Regions from separate parts of the Methylobacterium sp. 1030 genome, predicted to be linked through region 3. Evidence: predicted binding sites of a transcription regulator. Region 3 holds the regulator's gene; each other region holds the start of a gene.
What was found. Region 3 encodes LexA, which represses DNA repair genes until DNA is damaged. Its sites were predicted from a motif close to TGTTCNNNNTGTGTTCNG; they were not measured.

Region 1 (5,920 bases), on a different contig from region 3:
ACGCCCAGTACGTCGACTTCGCCCGCCGCGCCAACGGCACCCAGAACTACGCCTTCGGCGGCGCCCCGGGCATCGCGTTCGCCGCCCCGCGCGCCTTCGTCGCCACCAGCGGCAACGGGCTGGACTACTTCGGCACCGTGCGCGGCCGCCTCGGCTACGCCTTCGACCGCACCCTCGTGTACGGCACCGGCGGCTTCGCCTACGGCTCGGGCCAGGACGACCAGAACTTCGCCGGCAACCGCTTCCGCGACAGCTTCCGCACCGGCTGGGCCGCCGGCGGTGGCGTCGAGTACGCCCTGCCCACCGACTCGTTCCTGAACTTCTTCCGCTCGAACGCCGTGACGCTGAAGGTCGAAGGCCTCTACGTCAGCCTCGACCGCCAGAAGAACTCGGCCGGCGGCGTGTTCTACGGCAACCTCCTGCCCCCGAACGGCATCGCCTACCTCAACGGCGCCGCCGCCAAGACCGAGTTCGCCGTCGTCCGCGCCGGCCTGAACTACAAGTTCGGCTCGTACTGAGACCGGATGCCGGAGCCGGCTCTGCCGGCTCCGCGCTCCCGAAGGGCCCGGCCGCAAGGCCGGGCCCTTTCGCGTTTCGGGACCGCGAACCGGCCTCGGCGGGTGCGACAGGGAGGGCCGGAACCGCGCGGGCCGCCCGCGATTGAGACCGCGGCGCCCCTCAGTGACCCGGACAGGGCCTTCCACGCAGGGACCGGGCGCGCGGAGCGATCAGCCATGCGAAGCCGAATCCTTCTCCTGTCGCTCGCGGCCCTCGGCCTCGCGAACGCGCCGGCCTCCGCGCAGGACGCCAGCGTGATCGGCAAGGACACGATCCTGCCGGCCACGGGACCGGGAACCTCGACGGACGGCAAGGGGGGCGGGCGGCTGACGGAGGCGGCGAGCGCCGAGGACGCCGCCAAGCGTCAGGGGCTCAAGCCCGTCACCTTCCTGACCACGAAGATGATCGGCGTGACGGTGCGCAACGCCGCCGGCGACAGCGTCGGCAAGATCGAGGATCTGCTCATCGCCGACGGCGGGACGCTCAAGGCCGTCGTGATCGACGTCGGCGGCTTCCTCGGCCTCGGCAGCAAGCTCATCGCGGTCGAGCCGGGCGCCCTCGTGCTGCGTCCCGGCGGCGACCGCTTCTCGGCGGTCCTCAACATGGGCAAGGACACGGTGGCGGCGGCCCAGCCCTTCGACCCGGCCAAGGTGATCGCGCCGCCCCGATAAGGCGCGACCGAAACCCGTCTTTGCGAGCGCAGCGAAGCGATCCAGGGCAGCGCGACTTCGGTGGACGTGGCGCTGCTGGGTTGCTTCGCTCCGCTCGCAAAGACGGCGCGGGCGCCATCGACCGACGCGGCGCGGCCGCGCCGGCGCTCCGGCGTCAGATGTCGAGGTCGGCGCCCTCGGCGAAGGCCGCGCGCTCGCTGATGAAGGCGAAGCGCGCCTCGGGCTTGTTGCCCATCAGGCGCTCGACCGTGTCGCCGGTCGATTCCCGGGCCTCGTCCAGGACCGCGACGCGCAGCAATGTGCGCTTCCTCGGATCCATGGTGGTCTCCTTGAGCTGGGCCGGCATCATCTCGCCGAGGCCCTTGAACCGCCCGATCTCGACCTTGCCGCCCTTGAACACGGTCTTGACGATCCGCTCCCGATCCGCGTCGTCCCGGGCATAGGCCACCTTCGAGCCCTGCTGCAGCCGATAGAGCGGCGGGATCGCCAGGTAGAGGTGGCCGCGGTCGATCAGCCTCGGCATCTGGCGGTAGAAGAAGGTGATCAACAGCGAGGCGATGTGGGCGCCGTCGACGTCGGCGTCCGTCATGATGATCACCTTCTCGTAGCGCAGGTCCGCCTCGCGGAAGGCCGAACCGGTGCCGCAGCCGAGCGCCAGGGTGAGATCCGAGATCAGCTGGTTGGCGCCGAGCTTGTCGCGCGAGGCCGAGGCGACGTTCAGGATCTTGCCGCGCAGCGGCAGGATCGCCTGGGTCGCCCGGTCCCGGGCCTGCTTGGCCGAGCCGCCGGCCGAGTCGCCCTCGACGATGAAGATCTCCGAGCCCGCGGTGCCGGCCGCCGAGCAGTCGGCGAGCTTGCCGGGCAGGCGCAGCTTGCGGGTCGCGCTCTTGCGGGCGACCTCCTTCTCCTGGCGGCGGCGCAGGCGCTCCTCGGCCCGGTCGATCACCCAGTCGAGGAGCTTGTTGGCCTGGGCAGGGGAGGCGGCGAGCCAGTGGTCGAAGGCGTCGCGCACCGCCGTCTCGACGATGCGCTGGGCCTCCACGGTGGCGAGCTTGTCCTTGGTCTGGCCCTGGAACTCCGGCTCGCGGATGAACACCGAGAGCATCGACGCGCAGGTCGCCATGACGTCGTCGGTGGTCACCGCCGTCATGCGCTTGGCCTGGTTCACCCGCTCGGCGTGCTCGCGCAGGCCGCGCAGCAGGGCGACGCGCAGGCCCGCCTCGTGGGTGCCGCCCTCGGGCGTCGGGATCGTGTTGCAGTAGGAGTGCGAGATCCCGTCCTCGGCGACCATCCAGGCCACCGCCCATTCGAGCGACCCGTGCGAGCCCGGCTTGGTGATCTTGCCGGAGAACATCGCCTCGGTGACGAGTTCCTTCCCGTCGATGTCGCGGGCGAGGTAGTCGCGCAGCCCGTCGGGGAAGCGGTGCACCGCCTCGGCCGGCACGTCCTCCAGCCCCTCGAGGAGGGCAGGGGCGCAGCGCCAGCGGATCTCGACGCCGCCGAACAGGTAGGCCTTGGAGCGCGCCATCTTGAACAGGCGGCGCGGGTCGAACTTCAGCGAGCCGAAGATCTGGGCGTCCGGGTGGAAGCGCACGCGCGTGCCGCGCCGGTTCTGCACCCGGCCGACCAGCTCCAGCGCGCCCTGCGCGTGACCGCGCGAGAAGGTCTGGCGGTAGAGGGTCTGGTTGCGGGCCACCTCGACCTCGAGCAGGTCGGAGAGCGCGTTCACCACCGAGATGCCGACGCCGTGCAGGCCGCCCGAGGTCTCGTAGACCTTCGAGTCGAACTTACCACCGGCGTGCAGCGTGGTCATGATGACCTCGAGCGCCGACTTGCCGGGAAATTTCGGGTGCGGGTCGACCGGGATGCCGCGGCCATTGTCGGTCACCACGAGGGCGCCGGATTCCTCCAGCTCCACCTCGATGAAGCTGGCATGGCCGGCGACCGCCTCGTCCATCGAGTTGTCGATCACCTCGGCGAACAGGTGGTGCAGCGCCCGCTCGTCGGTGCCGCCGATATACATGCCGGGCCGGCGCCGGACGGGCTCCAGCCCCTCCAGCACCTCGATGTCGGAGGCGGTATAGCCGCCCTCGGGCTCGGCGGCCGCGAGCGTCGCCACGGAGGCCGCCGAATCCAGCCGCCGCCGCGGCTCGGGCGGGCGGGCCGCCGCGCCCTTGCCGCCCGGCCCGAACAGGTCCCGCGCCGGATCGCTCACGCGCGGCCTCCGGGCGCGCGGCGCGTCGGCCGACTCGGCTTCGCGCAGACGGGTCTTGGGACGGGTCTCGGGTCGTGGAGCATGCGCCTTCATCCCCGCATGATAGCGGAACAAACCATAAACATCAAAGCCGTTCGCCCTGCGGCGAGGCGGTCGCATCATCGCATGCTGCGCCGCCGCGAGCGAGGGCCGCGTCCGTGGTGGCACACGGTTCCGCGCGCCGGGCCGTCATCACGACGTTGCACAACAATGGGTTAAGGCTTTCTCGTGACCCGCATGCCCGGCTTCCACAGGCGACGTCCGGAACAGAACGGGACGATCGACGTTGGTGGCGGAGATAAATCTTGACCGTGGTCAGGGAGCCGCAGTCCATGAGCGACGCCGCGATCGAGGCCCGCCGCCTCACGTTGATCCGCTTCGAGCACGCGGCCGGCGCCGCCTTCGGCTGCGACGATGACGCGGCCGCAGTGACGCCGGCCCGGGCGCTGATGAACTCCACCACCCTCGCGCTCGCGACCTTCGCGACGGCCGTGGCGGCGACGATCACCTACCTGGTCTGAACCCGATCGCTGACCGCAACCCGCGGTGAGGGGCGGAAACGCTGCCTCTGCCACGTCCTTGCGAGCGGAGCGAAGCAACCCAGTCGGCGCCACGTTCGAACGCCTCGCGCTGCACTGGATTGCTTCGCTCCGCTCGCAAGGACGGGCGGGCTTGCCGGCCCGCCTCAGCCTCGTCCACGAACGCTTCAGCCCGCGCTCGACGTCTTCGCCGCCGCCTTCTTGGCCGCAGGCTTCTTCGCGGCGGTCTTCTTCGCCGCCGGCTTGTCGCCGCCCGCGGCCCGCGCCGACCCTTTCCGGACCGCCCCGCGCTTCGCCGGCTTGCCGCCGCCCGCGGCGCGCTTGGCGTTCACCAGGGCGATCGCCTCGTCGAGGGTCAGCGCCTCGGCGCTCATCGTCTTCGGCAGCGTGGCGTTGACCTCGCCGTCCGTGACGTAGGGCCCGTACTTGCCGGCCTTGACCACGAGATCGCGGCCGCTGGCCTCGTCCTTGCCGAGCGGCCGGCCCGGATCGGCGGCCGGGCGGCCGCGGCCGCCGCCCTGCTCCTTGGCGACGATCAGGTCGATGGCGCGGTTAGCCCCGATCTCCAGCACGTCGTCGTCCTTGCCGAGATTGGCGTAGGTCTTCCCGTGCTGCACGTAGGGTCCGAATCGGCCGAGATTGGCCAGGATCGGCTCGCCGGTCTCGGGGTGGCGGGCCACCTCGCGGGGCAGCGCCAGCAGGGCCAGCGCCTTGTTGAGATCCACGTCCGATGGGCTGAGCCCCTTGGGCAGCGACGAGCGCTTCGGCTTCTCGGCGCCCTTCTCGGCGGAGGCCTCGCCGAGCTGGAGGAACGGCCCGAAGCGGCCGTCGCGCAGCGTCACCGGCAGGCCGGTCGCGGGATCGTCGCCCAGCACCCGCACGCCCGGCTGGCCGCCCTCGGCCGAGGAGCCGTCACCGTCGCCGTCGACGCCCGAGGCCGAGAGCTGCCGGGTGTACTTGCACTCCGGGTAGTTCGAGCAGCCGATGAAGGCGCCGAACTTGCCGAGCTTCAGCGACAGCTGGCCCGAGCCGCAGGTCGGGCAGGTGCGCGGGTTCGAGCCGTCGCCCTTGTCGGGGAAGATGTGCGGGCCGAGGAGGCCGTTCAGCGCCTCCAGCACGTCGGCGACGCGCAGCTCCTTGGTCTCACCGATCGCCGCGGAGAAGTCGCGCCAGAAGTCGCGCAGCACCGCCCGCCAGTCGATCTCGGCGTTGGAGACCCGGTCGAGCTGCTCCTCGAGGCCGGCGGTGAAGTCGTACTCGACGTAGCGCCGGAAGAAGCTCTCGAGGAAGCCCGTGACGAGCCGCCCCTTGTCCTCCGGCTGCAGCCGCTTCTTCTCGATCTTGACGTATTCGCGATCCCGCAAGGTCTGGAGAACCGCGGCATAGGTCGACGGGCGGCCGATGCCGAGCTCCTCCATGCGCTTCACGAGGCTCGCCTCGGAGTAGCGCGGCGGCGGCTCGGTGAAGTGCTGGGTCGAGCTGATCCGCTCGCGGGCGAGCGGGTCGCCGGCCTTCATGGGCGGCAGGCGGCGGCTTTCCTCGTCCTCCTCGTCGTCCTTGCCCTCCTGGTAGAGGGTCAGGAAGCCATCGAACTTCACCACCTGGCCGGTGGCGCGCAGGTCGATGGTCCGCGGTCCGACCTTGGCGGTGACGTCGACGGTGGTCCGCTCCAGCTCGGCCGATTCCATCTGGCTGGCCATGGTGCGGGTCCAGATCAGCTCGTAGAGCCGGGCCTGCTCGGGCTCGAGGTGGCGCGCCACCGTCTTGGGCAGGCGGCCCATGTCGGTGGGGCGCACCGCCTCGTGGGCCTCCTGGGCGTTCTTGGCCTTGACGCTGTACTTGCGCGGAACGTCCGGCACGTAGCGGTCGCCGAACTCCTTGCCGATCACCCGGCGGGC
Region 2 (5,920 bases), on a different contig from region 3:
AGGGGCGGGACCTGGGCACGGCGGCGCTTACGATGCTCCTGTTCGGTCTCGGCGCCGCCCTGCCGCTCCTGCTCCTCGGCGCGCTCTCGCGCGAGGTGCTGATGCGCTGGCGCGACCGGATGATGGGGCTCGGCAAGGGGCTCAAAGTCGCCCTGGGCGCCATCCTCGTGGCCACCGGCCTGATGATCGCCACGGGCTACGACAAGGCTGCGGAGACCGTCCTGGTCAACGCCTCGCCGGCCTGGCTTACGAACCTGACCACCCGGCTTTGATGGCGGGCACGCCGTAGACACTCTTCGTCAAACCGTGCTCGGGCCGGCAAAAGGCGAGCGGCGGTGAGAGGGTATCGCGGCCGATGGCGGGCGCCGCGCGAACCCTTCTGACGGCTCGCACGTGTCCCTCCGGACGAAGCCATGCCATAGCTATATCCTGAACCGGCCGATGCGCCGGAGCCCGCCGGAATTCGCTTTCCCGCGGCAAGGGAGGAACCGTGCCGAACGTGGGGACTCCTGCAAACGCGGACCTCGCGCGGCTGATCGCGGCCGTGGCCACGGGCGACCGCCTGGCCCTGCGCGCGCTCTATGACGCCGCCGCCCCGAAACTTCTTGGGATCATCCTCCGTATCCTGAGGGACAGGGACGCGGCCGAGGATGCGTTGCAGGAGGTGTTCGTGCGCATATGGCAGCGTGCAGGCACCTATGATCCGAGGACCGGGCCCGCGACCGCATGGCTCGGCGCCATCGCCCGGCACAAGGCCATCGACCGCCTTCGGCAGGATCAGGCCACCCGCCTGACCCAGGCCGACGAGGACTGGTTCGAACGCCTCGCCGATACAAGCGACGGCGAGGCGGACCTCGCCCGCCGTGACGCCCTCGCGCATTGCCTCGAAGCCGTCGAGCCCGCCCAGCGCGACTGCCTCGTCCTCGCCTATTGCGAGGGCTGGTCCCGCGAGGAATTGGCGGCACGACACGACCGCCCCGTCAACACGGTCAAGACGTGGCTGCGCCGCGGCCTCATGAGCCTGCGCGGCTGCCTGGAGGCGACATGAGCGGCGATGTTGGCACGGGCGCCGCGCCCTTCTGGGCGGAGGACCCCAGCGGCGCAGCTGGGGAGTACGTCCTCGGGACCTTAACCGCCGACGAGCGCGCCGCCTTCGCCTCGGCGATGGAGCGGGACGCTTCCCTTCGCGCGGCGGTGGCCGATTGGGAGGCGCGGCTCGCGCCGCTCACGGCGACGGTCCCATCGGTCAAGCCCGCGCCCGACGTATGGGATGCAATCGAGGCCAGGATCGGGACGGCTCGCTCACCTGATGTCGATGCCGGTGGCGCGACTGTCCGCAGGCTGGAGCGCGGACTGCGGATCTGGCGGTCTGCCGCGGGGGCTGCGACCGCGCTCGCGGCCGGCCTCGCCCTCTGGCTCGCAGTCGGGCCGCGGCCTTCCGCCACCGACCGTCAGTACCTCGCCGTGGTCGACCGCGGCGGCACCCTGCCGGCGCTGATCGTGCGCGTCGATCTCGACGGCGGCACCGTTCAGGTCCGCAGTCTCTCGGCGGAGACGCCGCCGGACCGCAGCCTGGAGCTTTGGTTCGTGGGGGCGAATGCCGCGCCACGCTCGCTGGGCCTCGTCACCGACCCGGCGGCACGCCTGCCCGTGCCGGCCGCCCTCCGTGCCGGTGCGGAGGGTGCGACCCTCGCGGTGTCGGTTGAGCCGAAGGGCGGCTCGCCGACCGGTGCGCCGACAGGCCCGGTCGTCTATTCCGGAAAGCTCCTGCGCGAATGAGGCGGGCTCCGGCCTCGCCGGCGCCCGCCCCCGCGATCAGGGCATCAGCACGCCGCTGACGACGTGGATGACGCCGTTCGACTGCATGACGTTCGGGATGGTCACCGGAACGGTGTTGCCCTTCACATCGGTGACGTAGACTTTCTTGCCCCTGGCCGAGACGGCGAGCGGTTCGCCCTCGACGGTGGTGAGCTGGTTCTGTCCCTCGGGCTTCTTGGCGAGCGCCATCAGGTCCTTGGCGGTGTAGACGCCCGGGACGACGTGGTAGGTCAGGATCTTCGTCAGCGTCGCCTTGTTCTGCGGCTGCACGAGGTTTTCCACCGTGCCCGGCGGCAGCTTGGCGAAGGCGGCGTTGGTCGGCGCGAACACCGTGAACGGGCCCGGGCCGTTCAGCGTGTCGACAAGGCCGGCGGCCTTCACGGCGGCGACCAGGGTGGTGTGATCCTTCGAGTTGACCGCGTTCTCCACGATGGTCTTCTGGGCGTACATCGGCGCGCCGCCGACCATCGGGTTCTTGGCGAGCGCCGGCGCAGCGACGAGGCTGAGGCCGAGAGCGAGGCTTAGAAGGGTCTTGGACATGGTGTCTCCCTGATACTGCGCCCCTCCAGGGGCGTCGCAGGGTCCTACGGGGATGGGCGGGGGAAAAGTTTCAGGCCTGCCCGACGCCGCCGTGAATACGTTCGAAACCGCGGGTCACTTCGATTGCAGTGATCCGGTGGTATCGGTCAAACTCGACCGAAGCGGGTTTGAAGGCATCTCCTCGGCAAGCGCCAATTTTCTTTATCCACAGGCGTCCACATAGGCTCATTGTCGCAAGCTCGGCCGCTTGCGAGGAACCGTCGCCGCATGTTCCTATTTTGTTCTGTCAGGTTCGCGGAGCAAAAACATGCAAGCCAGCGGCATTACCATTGGCCTGCCCATGCCGGTGCCCCTTCTGGCTCGACCGGTCAGGGCAGGCTTCCCGAGCCCGGCGGACGATTTCATCGAGGATGAGATCGACCTTCAGCGTCTGCTCATCGCCAACAGGCCGGCGACCTTCCTGGTGCGGGTGGCCGGCGATAGCATGGTGCTGGCCCGCCTTTTCGATGGGGACCTAGCGGTGGTCGACCGCTCGCTCACGCCGCGAAACGGCGACATCGTCGTGGTCGACATCGACGGCGAGCGCTCTTTCAAGGTCTGGCGCCGCCAGGGCCATCGGGTAGTCCTGGCGTTCGCCAACCCGCGCTTCCCCGAGTTCCGGTTATCGCCCGGCGCAGAGATCGAGGTCTGGGGCGTCGTCTCCGGCTCGATCAACCCGAGGCGCCGGAGCGAGTGAGCGCCCGGGCCTACGCCCTCTCCGACGGCAACTCTTTCTACTGCTCCTGCGAGCGGGTGTTCGACGCCCGGCTGGCCCGCGTGCCCGTGATCGTGCTGTCGAACAACGACGGCTGCGCAATCGCCCGCACCGCCGAGGCCAAGGCCCTCGGCATCCGCATGGGCGAGCCGTACTTCAAGATCCGCGACATGTGCCGATCCCAAGGCGTGCGAGTCTACTCGTCGAACTACGCCCTTTACGGCGACATGTCGGCCCGGGTGAACACGGTCTACCGGAGCTTCTCGCCGCGCATCGAGATCTACTCCATCGATGAGAGCTTCCTCGACCTCTCGGACGTCCGGGAGCGGGACCGGGTGCCGCTCGCCCGGGACATGCGCGAGACCGTGCGGGCCTGGACGGGCATCCCGACCTGCGTCGGGATCGGCCCGACCAAGACGCTCGCCAAGCTCGCCAACCACGTCGCCAAGAAGGTGCCGGAACTCGGCGGGGTCTGCGACCTGACCGACCCGGTCCAGTACGAGCACTGGATGGTCCGCATCCCTCCCGAGGACATTTGGGGCGTCGGGCCGGCAAACGCTCGCAAGCTCCAGGCGCTCGGCTGCGAGAGCGCGGCCGACGTGCGCGATCTTGACACCCGGGCGGTCCGCAAGGCGATGACGGTGGTCGGCGAGCGGCTGGTGCAGGAACTGCGCGGCATGGCCTGCCTAGACCTTGAAGAGGTTGCCCCGACCCGGAAGGGATGCGCGGTGACCCGGAGCTTCTCCGACCGGGTCGAAGACCTCGCCACCATGGAGCAGTCGGTCGCCACGCATGCCGCCCGGCTCGGGGAGAAGCTCCGACGCGAGGGGCTCGGGACCGACCACGTCACGGTCTTCTTCCACACCTCGGAGCACGATTGCGACAGGCCCCAACGGTCGGTGTCGACGGTGGTGACGCTTCCGGAAGCTTCAAACGACACCCGGGTCCTCGTGAAGGCGTGCCTGCACGGCGTGAGGAAGGCTTGGCGCAACGGCTTCCGCTACTCGAAATCCGGCGTGGTCACTACCGACCTCGTCCCACTGGATGCCTCTCAGCGGGCCATCCCCGGCCTTGGCCAGCTCGACCGCGAGCAGGGCGCGGCGCTCATGGCGGCGCTGGATGCCTGTAATGCGCGTTTCGGCCGAGGGGCTGTCGTGCCGGCTGCGGCAGGGTTCGCGCGCGAACGGGTGTGGTCCACCAAATTCGAGATGCGCTCGCCCCGGTACACCACCCGGATCGACGAACTCCCGACAGTGGCGGCGGCCTAGCCTCAGCCCGACTGGGAGCCGAGACGGTGGATCCGACCCCAGCCTGCCTTGCGAGCCTCCAGGCCCGGTGCGATCATCGCAGGCTTAGTGGAGCCTTCCCCCGATGATAGCCGCGGTGCCCCATCCTTCCCGCTGACTAAGGAGCGCCTCGTCGACCACTTGGCCTCCACTACTTCGGAGGCCAAGTTGCCCAGGACCTTCTTCACTGCGGACAGCCACATCGGACACGCCACTGTCCTTAAGCCTAGGATGAACCAGCCCCGAACATTCGCCACCATCAAGGCGCATGACGAGGCCCTCGTAGCCGCATGGAACTCGGTCGTCAGGCCTGACGATATCGTCTGGCACCTCGGCGATTTCGCGTACAAGTGCGACCTCGCCTACGCCTCGTCCATCCGAAAGCGTCTAAACGGACGCATCCGCCTCGTCCGCGGCAACCACGACGAGATCGGCGAGCGCCTCGATTGGGACGGGCCGGTCGTCGACGTGCAGCGCGTCTTCGTCCAGGACCCGGGCATGCCCAAGCCCCAGGGCATCTGGTGTAGCCACTACGCCCACCGGACCTGGCCGCACGCGCATCATGGTGACCTGCACCTCTACGGCCACTCGCATGGGAGCCTGCCCGGCACCCGCACCAGCCTCGACGTCGGCGTCGATTGTTGGGATTGGGCCCCCGTGCGGTTGGAGCAGATCCTGAAGCGCATGGCCGCGACGCCCGAGACCATCCCGGCCGCTTGACCTCAGACCTGGGCGACGATGCGCGCCATGTCCGCGTCACCGCGGCGATAGCCCCGCCGCGGCGCCTCCGAGGCCTCCCCAATCACGGACAGGGCGAGCGCCTCGTCGAGCCGCAGCATCTTCCAGCCAGTGCGCTCGCCGCTCGCGCTGCCACCTCGGACCTGCCAGACGCGCATCACCGCGTGGCCCTGGCGGGTGAAGCCGCAGGCGTGAACTTCCACCACGCGGGCGTAGCCGTCGTATCGGACCTCCAGGCAGCGCCCTTGCGCCAGCGCTTCCCGGGCTGTCTCCATCCTCATAGCCGCGACCTCCCGTCCCGCAGCGCCCGGAAACCGTAACGCGTGACGGGTCACGTTACCTGAAACGCGTACGCCACCGAGTCGAACCGCCACCGTCCCGGGCCGCCGACCGGGGGCCTGGGGTTATCCTCTTAACGACACGGAACAAAACGGGTTCGGCGCGCATGAATCCGGAACTTGGCCGGCAACCCGACGGGGGCTTCCATGCGCGCCCGCGCCCGCACGCACACCGAGAAGCCCGGCCCCGCGTCCAAGACGCCGGCCAAGTCGAAGCCTGGACCGCGCTCCCCGGCCAGGCCAGCGGCCCCGCGCCCGAAGCCGGAGAAGCCCGAGGTTCGGATCTTCGTCTCCTACTCTCACCGAGACGCCGACGCCCGCCAGCGGCTGGAGACCCACCTCGCGCCCCTGAAGCGCGAGAGCGTCGAGACGTGGTTTGACGGCGACATGAACGCCGGCGACAAGCTCGACACCGAGATCGCGCGGGAATTGCGCAAGGCGCACGT
Region 3 (5,920 bases):
GCACCCCTCGTCGGAGAGCAGGGCGCGGGCCTTGTCGTCGAGCGCCAGGGGCCGCTGGGCGTAGAGGTAGTAGGCGCTGTCGAGGAGCTCGATCAGCGTCTTGGCCCGCTCCTTCAGGCCCGGCATGGCCTGGACGAGCTTGTCCCTGAGGTCGGGCCGCAGCGGCGCCGACAAGCCGCGCTCCGGCCCGACGTTGGGCAGGATGGTCTCGATCGCCGCGACGAGGTCGGAATCGGCGCTGGTGCGGATGTAGAGGCCGTTGAGGTTGGCGAGCTTGGCGAAGTCGAACCGCGCCGCGGAGCGTCCGACCGCGCCGAGGTCGAAGGCCGCGACCATCTCGTCGGTGGAGAAGACCTCCTGGTCGCCGTGGCTCCAGCCGAGCCGCACGAGGTAGTTGCGCAGGGCCGCCGGCAGGTAGCCGAGATCGCGGTAGGCCTCGACGCCGAGCGCGCCGTGGCGCTTCGAGAGCTTGGCCCCGTCCGCTCCGTGGATCAGCGGGATATGCGCCATCCTCGGGATGTCCCATCCGAGGGCCGAGAAGATCTGGCTCTGGCGCGCCGCGTTGGTGAGGTGGTCGTCGCCGCGGATGATCTGCGTGACGCCCATGTCGTGGTCGTCGACCACGACGGCGAGCATGTAGGTCGGCGTCCCGTCCGAGCGCAGCAGGACGAGGTCGTCGAGGTCCTTGTTGGCCCAGGTCACGCGGCCCTGGACGGCGTCCTCGACCACGGTCTCGCCCTCGGTCGGCGCGCGCAGGCGGATCACCGGCTTGACCCCGGCGGGGGCCTCGGACGGGTCGCGGTCGCGCCAGCGGCCGTCGTAGCGCGGAGCGCGCCCCTCCGCGCGGGCGGTCTCGCGCATCTGCGTGAGCTCCTCGGCGGTGGCGTAGCAGTGATAGGCGCGGCCCGCGGCCAGCAGCTCCTCGGCGACCGCGCGGTGGCGCTCGGCGCGGGCGAACTGGAAGACCACGTCGCCGTCCCAGTCGAGGCCGAGCCAGGAGAGGCCGTCGAGGATCGCGTCGATCGCCCCCTTGGTGGAGCGCTCGCGGTCGGTGTCCTCGATGCGCAGCAGCATCGTGCCGCCGGTGTGGCGGGCGTAGAGCCAGTTGAACAAGGCCGTGCGGGCCCCGCCGATATGCAGGTAACCCGTGGGCGAGGGGGCGAAGCGCGTGACGACGGCTGAGGACATCGGTCCGGTATGTTCCGGGGCTGGTCGCGGACGGGGCGCGACGGACGGCGAAGGGGCGGCGGAGCGGCGAGGGGCTCGACAGGGCGCCCGTAGCACGAAGAACCCGCTGTAGCACGGGCCGGCGGATGCGTTAAGAATCGCCCGCAGAATCGCACGGCCCCGACGACAGGTCGCGCGGAGCGGGGCGGCGGCGATGCGGCGGATCGGCGCGAGGCGGGCGGACGGCGCGGTCGCGCTGATCGGCCCGCGCGCCCGAGCCCTTCCCGCCGCCCTCTTGGCCGCCCTCCCGGCCGCCCTCCCGGCGCTCCGCGACTGGGTCGTCGCCGGCCTCGCCCGCGAGGCCGAGCAGCGCCGGCTGTTCCCCTGGCTGGCGGTGGCCTTCGGCGGCGGGATCCTGGTCTACTTCGCGGCGGCCGACGGCGCGCCGAGCCTCGCCGCCCCCCTGATCGCGGCCGGCCTCGCGCTGGCGCCGGTCCCCGTCCTCGGCGCGCGGCCGGCGGCCCTGGCGGCGGCGCTCGCGGTCGCGGCCGCGTTCCTCGGCTTCGCGGCGGCGACCTGGCGGGTCTCGCAGGTCGCCGCACCGATCCTCACCCGCACCACGATCGGCCCGCTCGTCGGAACGGTCGAGGCCCTGGACGAGCGCGAGGTGGGCGCCCGGCTGGTGATCCGGGTGGAGAGCTTCGCCGGCCTCGCGCCGGAGGCGCGGCCCGCCCGGGTCCGGGTCTCGTTCCGGAAGACGCCGATCCCGCGTCCCGGGGACGGCGTCGCCGCCACGGCCCGGCTGCTTCCGCCCCCGGAGGCGGCCCGGCCCGGCGGCTACGACTTCGCCCGGGACGCCTATTTCCAGGGGATCGGCGCGGTGGGCTCGCTGATCGGCACCGTCACCGTCCGGGAACCGTCCGGGCCGCCGCCGCTGGGCCTGCGGCTCGCCGCTGCGCTCGACGCGGCGCGCAACGGGCTCACGCGCCGGATCGCGGAGGCCGCCGGCGGCCAGGCGGGTGCGGTGGCGGCGGCCCTGGTGACGGGCAAGCGCGGCCTCATCGGGCCGGCCACCAACGACGCGCTCCGCGCCGCCGGCATCTACCACGTGGTGTCGATCTCGGGCCTCCACATGGTGCTGGCCGCCGGCGTGGTGTTCTGGCTGGTGCGGGCGCTCCTCGCCGCGGTGCCGCTCTGCGCGCTGCTCTGGCCGATCAAGAAGATCGCGGCCGGCTTCGCCATGGTCGGCGTCACCGCCTACTGCGCCTTCTCGGGCTGGGACATCGCGGCCGAGCGCTCGCTGATCATGACCCTGATCATGCTCGGCGCGATCCTGGTGGACCGGCCGGCCCTGTCGATGCGCAACCTCGCCCTCGCGGCGCTGATCGCGCTCGCCCGGGAGCCGGAGGGCCTGCTCGGCCCGAGCTTCCAGATGTCCTTCGGCGCCGTGGCCGGGCTGATCGCCTGCGCGCGGCTGATCGACGGGCGGCTGCTCGTGCGCCCGGGGGCCGGGCGGATCGGGCGGCTCGTCGGGACCGGCCTGTCGGCGATCACCGGGACCCTGGCCACGACCCTGGTGGCGCAGGTCGCGACGGCCCCCTTCGCCACCTACCACTTCCAGACGGTCCAGCCCTTCGGCCTCGTCGGCAACGCCCTGACCCTGCCGCTCGTCTCCCTGGTGGTGATGCCGGCCGCGGTAATCGGCTGCCTCGCCTATCCCTTCGCCCTCGACCGGCCGGTCTGGTGGCTGATGGGGCAGGCGGTGGCCGGGATGCTGGCGATCTCGGACTGGATCGCCGGGTTCGAGCGGGCGGTCCTGGTGCTGCCGGCCTTCGGCGCCGGGGCGCTCGCCCTGCTGACCGCCGGCCTGCTGCTGGGGACGCTGCCGGCCTCGCGCCTGCGCTGGCTCGCCGTGCCGCCGGTCCTGCTCGGGCTCGTCCTCGCGGCCCGGCCCAACCACTACGACCTCTACGTCGACCGGCAGGGCGCGGGGGCCGCGGTGAGGGGCCCGGACGGGCGGCTCGCGGCCCTCGGCAGCCCTTCGGGCTTCGTCCTCGAGCAGTGGCTGAAGGCGGACGGCGACGGGCGGCGGTCCGCGGGGCTGATCGTCCGGTCCGGCAGCGGGCGCTGCGACCGGCTCGGCTGCACCGCCCGGCTGCCGGACGGGCGGGCGGTCGCCCTGGTCCGGGACCGGCGGGCCTTCCCGGAGGATTGCGCCCGCGCCGCGGTGCTGATCACGGGCCTCGCGGCGCCGCCGACCTGCACGGGGCCGCTGGTGATCGACCGGCGCGTCCTCGCCGCCCGCGGGGCCGTGGCCCTCCGGACCGACGGCGACGGCTTCGCCGCGCGCTACGCCCGGGACGACGGCCGCGCCGTGCCCTGGCGGCCGGCCGCCGGGCGCGGGCCGGGACCGCCGCGGCCGGTCACCGCGGAGCCGGGCGACCGCCCCGCGGAGGACGGGGTCGCCGCGACGCCGGAGGCCGACGCCGCGCCGGGCGGAGACCTCGCCCCCGGCGACGCGCCGGCCGAGCCGCTTCAGTAGCGGCGGACGAGGCTCACAAGGCGGCCCTGGATCCGGACCCGGTCGGGCCCGAGCACGCGGGTCTCGTAGGCCGGGTTGGCGGCCTCGAGGGCGATCGACGAGCCGCGGCGGCGCAGGCGCTTGAGCGTCGCCTCCTCGTCGTCGATCAGCGCCACGATGATGTCGCCGGTATTGGCCGTCTCCTGCTTGCGGATGACCACGAGGTCGCCGTCCAGGATGCCCGCCTCGACCATCGAGTCGCCGCGCACCTCGAGGGCGTAGTGCTCGCCGCCGGCCACGAAGTCCGGCGACAGGGTGATGGCGTGGCTCTGGTTCTGGATCGCCGAGACGGGGGTACCGGCCGCGATCCGGCCCATGACCGGGATCGAGATGGCGCGGCCGGACTCGTCGATCATCCGCGTGCTCGCCGGGGCCGGCGGCTGCTTGGACTTACCGCCCTCGACCACGCTCGGCGTGAAGCGGCGCGGCTCGGCGGGGGCCTGAGTCGCCGGAGCGGCCTGGGTCAGGCTCTCGGGGATCCGGATCACCTCGATGGCGCGCGCCCGATTCGGAAGGCGCCGGAGGAAGCCGCGCTCCTCGAGCGCCGTGATCAGCCGGTGGATGCCGGATTTCGACTTGAGATCGAGGGCATCCTTCATCTCGTCGAACGACGGCGGGACACCGCATTCCTGCATCCGGCTCTGGATGAATCGCAGGAGGTCCAGCTGCTTGCGCGTGAGCATCGACGGGGGACTCGCGGCTTGGCGGACCGCCACGTGACGGTCTCCGAAACAAATCACGAACAGGTTAAACGTTCCGCAAGTGTTCCGCAAGAGCGGCACCGCTCGGCTCGGCGCGCCGCGGGCGCGCCCGCGGGAGAAGGTCGAGAAACGCATTGACGGCGCAAGCGGAGCCGTTTCAATGCATCGCGGCGCCCCGCCGGGAAGGCGGCGGATCCGGGGTGCGGGCTGGGACCCTCTTGGAATGACGAGGATGCGACGACCCGCAGCTCTGCTGCCCCTCGGCCTCGCCGCCCTCGGCCTCGCCGGCTGCACCACCGGATTCTCCTACATCTCGCGGAACTACGTGGCGCTCACTCCCCAGGTCGTCACGATCGGCTGCAAGGAGCCCTACGAGGTCTACGACAACCGGCAGCTGCGCCGGATGCTGATCGTGTCCAACGCCCTGCGCGAGTATACCGGCTGCAACCTGAGCGAGGTCCGGATCGATCCGGAGCCGGGCGCCACCCGGGTGAAGCGCTTCCGCACCGCCGCCCGGGCCTATCTCGACGAGACCGTGCGCGAGGATTGCCGGATCACCGGCGAGACCGTGTTCGATCCGCTGAAGACCGAGTTCGCCTACGCCTGCGACGCGCCGATCGAGAAGCGCGGCACCGTGGTCCCCCGCCTGCCGGGCCGCAATCCGGGCCTCGGCGTGCGCTGACCGGCCGGCGGCGCGTCCTCAGGCGCCCGGCTTCGGGAAGGTCCGCTCCGCGGCGTCGCCGGCGGCGGCCAGCAGGGCGCGGGCGAAGGCCCGGGCCTCCGTCCGGTCGAGCACGATCGCGGCGGTGACCGGCGCACCGCCGAGGTCGGCGAGGGCGAGTTCCAGGCGCACCCCGTCGGGCACGGCGCTCGCCTGAAGGCTCCAGCCGGAGCCCCGGTCCGTGCTCTCCGCCATCGTGTTCCTCCCGCATGCCCGGCACGGCGCCGCGCGCCCACCGGAACGGCCAGGCCCGGGACCGCTCCCGGAGCCGCGCTCCGATCTTCCCTGCCTCGCCTGTCCGCGTTCCTCAAGGCCACAGGCCGCGCAGGGGTGGAGATGCGCGCCGTCGCGGATGCCGGCGGCCGCATCGCGGCGACGCGGGGCGGCACGGGTCCGCGCCCGCGCCGCAGCGCGGGCGAGGGCAGGGGCGGCCGGGATGGGAGCCGGCTTCGGGGCGATTGACGCGAGGCCGCCGATGATGTCTCCCGCGGGCTCCGATCAGGTGGAGTTCGAACATGCAAGAGATCTGGTTCCGCACGGGCGAGGCCACGGTGCTGGCGGCCGAGGGCCAGTACACCGACGCCATGCCGGAGGTGCTGATCGGCTCGGTGCGCGGCCCGGTCGGTCAGGCCTTCGCGTCGATGATGGGGCAGGTCCAGGGCCACACGCGGATGTTCGTGGTGCGCGACCTCAACCAGCTCGTGCGCCCGGCCACGATGATGACCACCAAGGTCACGATCCACACGGCCG

Region 1: a site for LexA is predicted at 3,551-3,568, ahead of parE (DNA topoisomerase IV subunit B). Genes of this name have one in related genera too.
Region 2: a site for LexA is predicted at 2,627-2,644, ahead of ABIC30_RS28060 (LexA family protein). Genes of this name have one in related genera too.

What each region holds. Positions count from the first base shown of each region.
Region 1 is NZ_JBEPKM010000007.1:264,322-270,241, reverse strand. It holds gene ABIC30_RS12540 (outer membrane protein) at 1-518, shown strand, start outside; gene ABIC30_RS12535 (PRC-barrel domain-containing protein) at 735-1,229, shown strand; gene parE (DNA topoisomerase IV subunit B) at 1,384-3,444, opposite strand; gene ABIC30_RS12525 (hypothetical protein) at 3,816-4,004, shown strand; gene topA (type I DNA topoisomerase) at 4,190-5,920, opposite strand, start outside.
Region 2 is NZ_JBEPKM010000026.1:62,059-67,978, forward strand. It holds gene ABIC30_RS28040 (cytochrome c biogenesis CcdA family protein) at 1-272, shown strand, start outside; gene ABIC30_RS28045 (sigma-70 family RNA polymerase sigma factor) at 491-1,048, shown strand; gene ABIC30_RS28050 (anti-sigma factor) at 1,045-1,779, shown strand; gene ABIC30_RS28055 (fasciclin domain-containing protein) at 1,816-2,358, opposite strand; gene ABIC30_RS28060 (LexA family protein) at 2,666-3,094, shown strand; gene ABIC30_RS28065 (Y-family DNA polymerase) at 3,091-4,380, shown strand; gene ABIC30_RS28070 (metallophosphoesterase) at 4,567-5,118, shown strand; gene ABIC30_RS28075 (hypothetical protein) at 5,121-5,417, opposite strand; gene ABIC30_RS28080 (toll/interleukin-1 receptor domain-containing protein) at 5,622-5,920, shown strand, end outside.
Region 3 is NZ_JBEPKM010000022.1:11,183-17,102, forward strand. It holds gene gltX (glutamate--tRNA ligase) at 1-1,188, opposite strand, end outside; gene ABIC30_RS26230 (ComEC/Rec2 family competence protein) at 1,382-3,709, shown strand; gene lexA (transcriptional repressor LexA) at 3,703-4,431, opposite strand; gene ABIC30_RS26240 (hypothetical protein) at 4,682-5,131, shown strand; gene ABIC30_RS26245 (hypothetical protein) at 5,150-5,365, opposite strand; gene fae (formaldehyde-activating enzyme) at 5,686-5,920, shown strand, end outside.